3 regions of the Mesorhizobium sp. M0296 genome follow, and region 3 is predicted to be linked to each of the others. Evidence: predicted binding sites of a transcription regulator. Region 3 holds the regulator's gene; each other region holds the start of a gene.

Region 1 (2,267 bases), on a different contig from region 3:
GACGCTGATCTCGCGATGGAGCGAAGTGTCGCCCTTCAGCCCCTGGCCATTGCCGCTGTCGCGCGCCAGCATCAGGAAGGTCTTGTCCGACAGCGCCACGATTTCGCTCTGCGCGGCGATCTTGGTTTTGCCCTTGGCATCGGTGAACACCGGCAGCGGCACGACATATTCATGCGCGAGCTTGAGCTGGCCGGGATCCGAGGCATCGTAGACCAGCGCGCGCGTGTTCTGGCGCGTCGAGGCGGAATCGCCGCCATCCTGCCTTGGGGCCGACTGCAGCACGGCAATCAGGAACTTCCCGTCCGCCGTCAGCGCCATGCCTTCGAGGCCCTGGTTGTTCTGACGGCCGGTTTCGGGATCCTTCGGATCTGGGTCTGCCGCGCCAGGTCCCGGATTGTCGGAAGCAAAGTTTGGCGTCCCGTGACGCATCGGGACAAGCGCCGCCGGCGGCTGTGTTGCCGACATCAGACGCCCATCGGCGGAGAAGCGGTAGATGTTCGGACCGTATTCGTCCGAGATGAACATCGTGCCGTCGGGCAGCCGTACGATCGCTTCGTTATCGAGCGCGAGCTTGCCGTTGGCTTCGGGCAGGATCGGCATGTCGTCGGTCGCGGCACGCACGCCGTTGAGCGGATCGAGGCCGGTTGCGTCGGCGCCCTTGTCGTCGGTCAAAAGCGTGGTGTCGGCAAGCGTCGCCTTGAGGCCCGATTGTTCCTGGCCGGTGGCCGGTGCCGCACCCGGCGCGATCGGGGCGAACTCGAGGGCGATCGTGTTGAGGCGCGGGCGGTAATCGGTGGTACCGACGACGTTGTAGCCGCGATCCGGCAACAGCCATAACGAGCCCTTGTAGCCATCGGCGCCATGCGTCCAGCCGGCAGCGTCGATCGACATGCCCGAGCCCGAGCCAAACGTCTCGCCGAACTTGTCCTTCTGGCTGGCCGGGATGCGGCCGACACCGACCATGCCCTTGTTGACGAAGCTGACGCCGCCGACGGTTGCGGCGTTTTCTGCCAAGGCCGGAGTCAATGCGGTGAACATCGCCAGCGCGACGGCGAGGGACGCGGTTCGGTGCAGGTTTTTCATGGAAATCCTCTTTGTGACAAAGCTGCCGGGGCCCGAAAAAGCGCCGCGTCGGATCAAGGATGCCGCGAAAGCTTTCGGAGAAGCGATCTAGGACGCGAACATGATACTTGCGTGACAGTGCCGCGCTTGCTTGTCCCCCGTGGTCGCAATTGGCCTATTAACAACTTTACAAATAATCGTTCTCATGTAAAGTTATGACAATGAAAGGTCCCCGATGACTGCCTATCGTTTCGCCACCCGCCTCAATTCCTTTGCCTCGCGGCCACAGTCCGAGTGGCCCGATCTTGTCGGCAAACCGTCCATGCTGCAAATGGCGGCACGTGCGGCGAAGGTTGCGGAGTTGACCGACCTTGACCTCAACTTTCCCGACCATGTCGATGAGAAGCCTGCGGAAATGGCACGCAAACTCAGCGATTTCGGGCTTTCGATCAATGGCTTCGCCATGCGCTACTACTCTAACCCGGCTTTCAAGCTCGGCGCCTTCACCAATCCGGATCCTTCCGTTCGCCGCGAGGCTATCGACCTGACCAAGGCCGGCATTGACGCCGCGCGCGAGGCCGGCGCCAGCCTGATGACCTTGTGGCTCGGGCAGGATGGCTTCGACTACGCCTTCCAGGCTGACTACGCAACAGTTTGGCAACACGAAATCGATGGTATTCGTGAAGTAGCGGCGCATGATCCGGGCTGTCAGATCAGCCTTGAATACAAACCCAACGAGCCGCGCTCCTACAGCCTGATGCCCGATGCGGCGACGACATTGCTGGCGATCCGCGAGATCGGCCTGCCCAATCTCGGCGTGACGCTCGATTTCGCCCATGTGCTCTACGCCGACGAGCAGCCGGCCTTTGCCGCTGCGCTGGTGGCGCGACACAGCAAGCTGCTCGGCGTGCATCTCAACGACGGCTACGCCAAGCGCGACGACGGCTTGATGGTCGGGGCCGTGCATACGCTGCAGACGATCGAGCTGCTCAGGCAGATCCGTCGAGACGGCTATGCCGGCGCCATCTACTTCGACACGTTCCCCGACATGACCGGGCTCGACCCGGTCCACGAATGCGAAGTCAACATCGCGACTGTCAAGCGCATGCTGCGCGTCGTCGATCGGCTGGAAAAGGACAATCGCCTGTCAGCCGCCGTCGACCGTCAGGACGCGGTCGCCTCGCAGGCCATCGTCCAGGAAGCCA
Region 2 (2,267 bases), on a different contig from region 3:
AAACCACCGACCGCATCCGCTTCACCATCACCGACACCGGCCCCGGTCTGCGCGAGCAGGACATGGAGCGCATATTCGAGGACTTCGAACAGGCTGACGGCACCTCGACCCGTGCGCATGGCGGTGCCGGCCTCGGTCTCGCCATTTCCAAGCGCCTGGTGACCGCCATGGGCGGCACTATCTCTGTGTCGAGCCGGCTTGGCCAGGGGTCCGAATTCGTCTTCGAGATTCCCGCTATTTCCGCCGTCGAGGCGCCGCAGATCCGCCAGGACGCGCTGTCGGGCCGGCATGCGGTGATCGTGTCAAAGAACCTGGTCGAGGCCGAAGCCCTCGCCCGCACCATTCGCGCCAATGGCGGCACGGTCGATCTGGCCACCGCCGCCGCCCAGGCCACCCCTTTCGCCGAGAGCTGCGACGTGCTGCTGATCGATGCTGCCATGGAGCAAAGCGACGGCAGGCTGCTCAGGCGCCTGCGCCAGAGCGGATTTGCCGATTGCGAAGCAGTGACGCTGATCGCACCGACCGACCGTGGCATGCTTGGCGAGTTCCGTGCCAATGGTTACGCCACCTTCCTTGCGAGGCCGGTGCGCGGCGAGACATTGCTGCGCGTGCTTTTGACCAGCCACGCGCCGGTCATCGCCGAGCCGCAACTGCAAAGGCGCGGCGCGCAGGCGGGGCACGCCATTGGCGCCCGCCAGCAGGGCCTGTCGGTGCTGATCGCCGAGGACAACGACATCAACGCCATGCTGGCCCGCGCCACGCTGCTGAAGGCCGGGCATCGCGTGAAAGTGGTCGGCAACGGCAAGGCCGCCGTCGAGGCGGTCATCAGCACCGGCCACAAGCACCGTTACGACGTGGTGCTGATGGACTTGCATATGCCTGTCATGGACGGCCTGGACGCCATCGCCGCCATCCGCCGGCATGAGGAGGAGACCGCGGTGCCGCCGGTGCCGATCATGGTGCTGTCGGCCGACAGCCAGGAAAAGACCCGCCACGCCGTGCTCGCTCACGGTGCCAGCGGCTTCGTCACCAAGCCGCTCGACCCCGATGCCCTGGTTCATGCGGTCGAAGGGCAAGCGGCCGCCTGAGGCACAACATAGACGGTTGATAGATTACCCAGCCGACGAAGTATTGCCCGCAGAGCCGTATCACGGTACTGTCACAATCCTGTTGCACCTACACCGTATCCCCGTGCCAAGAGGGATGGCTCGAAGGAGAATCACTCGTGCATACAGTCATGCCGGAATGTGATGCTCGGCCGAACGCCAGCGGGCCTTTGCTCGTCGGCCGGAACGCCGATGCCGTCATAAAAGGCGCATCGCTCGGCCGCATCGGCAATCTCGAAGTGCGGCTCGCCCGCAACGAGGCCGAGATCGCTGCCGCGCAGGAAGTGCGCTACCGGGTGTTCTACGACGAGCTTGGTGCCAGGAAGGACCTGTTCCAGATGCAGGACCGCCGCGATGCCGATCGCTTCGATCCCCTCTGCGATCATCTGCTGGTCTTCGATACTTCGCTTTCCGGCCCCGAGCATCGCCGCATCGTCGGCACCTACCGCCTGCTGCGGCAGGAGATTGCCGCGGCCGCCGGCGGCTTCTATTCCGAAGGTGAATTCGAGCTGACCAAGCTGATCGCGCGGCATCCCGGCCAGCGCTTCCTCGAGCTCGGCCGCTCCTGCGTTCTGCCGGAATACCGCTCGAAACGCACCATCGAGGCGCTGTGGCAAGGCATCTGGGCCTACATCAACCATTACGGCATCGGCGTGATGACCGGCTGCGCGTCGTTCCACGGCACCGTGCCGGCGGCACATGCGGAGGCGCTGACCTATCTTGCCCACCACTGCCGGACGAATTCATCCTGGGACGTGCGCGCCGTCGCCGGGCGCTATTGTTCCATGGATCTGATGCCGATCGAGGCCGTCAATACCAAGGCGGCGATCGCCGCGATGCCGCCGCTGGTCAAGGGCTATCTGCGCGTCGGCGCGCGCATCGGCGACGGCTGCGTCATCGACCGTGAATTCTCGACGGTCGACGTGTTCGTGGTGATGCCGGTCAAGGAGATCGGCGCCCGCTACGTCAATTATTATGGCGGAGAAGCGCAGCGGTTTGCGGCCTGACACCTTAAATCAGGGAATATCTTCCGGACGCCGGCCAGGCTTGCTTTTGTAGGACGGAAAGGCCCAGCCGAATTTCAGCGCGCCGCCGCGTACGCAGAAAGCCGCCATGAAACCTGCCAGGCCCGACGCAAGCGGCGGCAGTCCGGCGAAATCG
Region 3 (2,267 bases):
AACATGATGGCGGTGGCTTTGCGCTGGCGCAATCCGGATCGCTATCGCGACGACTTCATCGCCATCCTGCTTTCGCATGGCATCGGCATGGGGCTGGTGCTGAAGGGCGAACTGTTCACCGGGACGCATTCCTCGGGCGGCGAATTTGGCCACATGATCCATCGTCCGGGCGGCGCGCTCTGCCGTTGCGGGCGGCGCGGCTGCATCGAGGCGTATGCCGGCAACTACGCCATCTGGCGCAACGCCAGGCAGATGAGCGAAGACAGCGAACCGGTCGCCGACGTCAGCGACGCCGACATGCGAGCACTGGCGGCCCGGGCGCGCGAGAAAGATGGGCCGGAACGCGAGGCCTACCGCAAGGCCGGCGAAGCGCTGGGTTTCGGTCTCGGCTCGCTGTTCGCGCTGATCGATCCGGCACCGGTCGCGATGGTCGGCGCCAGTGCCGCCGCCTTCGATCTGATCGAGCCGGCCTTGCGGAAGGCAATCGCCCAGACCGCCGGCGGCCAGCATTCAGGCTCGATCTCCTTCGATACAGAGCCGAACGAATTGCCGCTGATCCGCGAAGGCTGCGCGATGCGGGCGTTAAGCTTCGTCGACCAGGAGATTTTCGCGCCGGGCGCGCAAATGAGGCCCAGCGTCAGAAAGAACGTAGCATGACCAGGCGGGTCAATCTTCCCTGATCGCATAGCCGGCACCGCGGATGGTGCGGATGACATCCGGCATCCGGCCGTTGTTGACGGCTTTGCGCAGCCGCCCGACATGCACGTCGACGGTGCGTTCGTCGATGTAGATTGTCTCGCCCCAGACATTATCGAGTAACTGGCTGCGCGAGAAGACACGGCCCGGATGCCGCATCATGAACTCGAGCAGCCGGAATTCGGTCGGCCCGAGCCTGATTTCGCTCTTCTTGCGATAGACCCTGTGCGATTCGCGATCGAGCACGATGTCGCCGACCTTCAGCACGCTGGACAGCACTTCCGGCTTGGCGCGCCGTAGCAGCGCCTTGACCCTGGCCATGAATTCTGGTGTCGAAAACGGTTTGACCAGATAGTCGTCGGCGCCGGTCGAAAGACCGCGCACCCGGTCGCTCTCCTCGCCGCGCGCGGTCAGCATGATGATCGGCAGCCGCTCGGTTTCGGGGCGCACCCGCAACCGACGACAGAGCTCGATGCCGGAAACCGCTGGTATCATCCAGTCGAGCACCAAAAGGTCGGGCACATTCTCCTGCAAACGGATCTCGGCTTCGTCGCCGCGTGTCACCACCTCGACCTGGTAGCCTTCGGATTCGAGATTGTAGCGGAGCAGCACACCCAACGGCTCCTCGTCCTCCACCACCATTATGCGTGGTGCGATCATCGGCTGGGCACCCCCATCATGTCACCGGTGCGGACATTGTCGTTTCGTCCTGCTTCGGACGATTGACCGGCAATTGCTCGCCGGTCAGCACATAATACGCATTTTCGGCGATGTTGGTGACATGGTCGCCGATCCGCTCCAGATTCTTGGCGCAGAACAGCAGGTGCGTGCAAGCGGTGATGTTGCGCGGATCTTCCATCATGTAGGTCAAGAGCTCGCGGAACACGGACGTGTATTTGACGTCGATGCGCTCGTCGGCGGCACGCAGCTTGGCCAACGCGGCCGCATCGCCTGCAGCATATTCCTCGATGACACCCTGCACCTGGATGAGAACCAGTTGCGCCATCGCGTCGATGGAATGCGACAGGTCCCGCGGCGTGGCGCTGAGGCCGACCGCACTCACGCGCTTGGCGATATTCTTGGCAAGGTCGCCGATGCGTTCGAGGTCGCCCGCCATGCGGATCGCTCCGACCACATGGCGAAGATCGTGGGCCATCGGCTGGCGTTTGGCGATGAGGGTGATGGCGCGGTCGTCCAGTTCGCGTTGACGCGCATCCATGATGGCGTCGTCGGAAACGACGCGTTGCGCCAGCACGTTGTCGGAATTCAACAGGGCCTTGGTCGCCCCGCCGACCATCGAACCGGCGAGGTCGGCCATGTCGCGGATCAGCTTGCTGATCTGCTCGAGATCCTCGTCGAAAGAAGCGACTGTGTGTTCGCCCATGGTCCTGTCCTCATATGCATGATCGGAACGGCTCAGCCGAAGCGGCCAGTGATGTAGTCCTGCGTGCGCTTCTCGCGGGGCGACGTGAAGATCTTCTCGGTCCGGTCGAACTCGACCAGCTCACCCAGATACATGAAGGCGGTCTGGCGCGACACGCGCGCCGCCTGCTGCATGTTGTGGGTGACGA

The links. The regulator PhoB, encoded in region 3, activates phosphate uptake and scavenging genes when phosphate is short. The targets are predictions, from matches to a motif close to TGTCATNNANCTGTCAT.
Region 1: NKI97_RS20875 (esterase-like activity of phytase family protein) is a predicted target of PhoB. The motif match lies at 1,184-1,200, and genes of this name have one in related genera.
Region 2: olsB (l-ornithine N(alpha)-acyltransferase) is a predicted target of PhoB. The motif match lies at 1,158-1,174, and genes of this name have one in related genera.

Annotation. Positions count from the first base shown of each region.
Region 1 is NZ_JAMYRZ010000022.1:17,533-19,799, forward strand. Features, by position in the region: gene NKI97_RS20875 (esterase-like activity of phytase family protein) at 1-1,083, opposite strand, end outside; gene NKI97_RS20880 (TIM barrel protein) at 1,298-2,267, shown strand, end outside.
Region 2 is NZ_JAMYRZ010000001.1:289,480-291,746, reverse strand. Features, by position in the region: gene NKI97_RS01435 (PAS domain-containing hybrid sensor histidine kinase/response regulator) at 1-1,088, shown strand, start outside; gene olsB (l-ornithine N(alpha)-acyltransferase) at 1,238-2,113, shown strand; gene NKI97_RS01425 (trimeric intracellular cation channel family protein) at 2,123-2,267, opposite strand, start outside.
Region 3 is NZ_JAMYRZ010000042.1:29,471-31,737, reverse strand. Features, by position in the region: gene NKI97_RS29180 (ROK family protein) at 1-657, shown strand, start outside; gene phoB (phosphate regulon transcriptional regulator PhoB) at 667-1,356, opposite strand; gene phoU (phosphate signaling complex protein PhoU) at 1,373-2,080, opposite strand; gene pstB (phosphate ABC transporter ATP-binding protein PstB) at 2,113-2,267, opposite strand, start outside.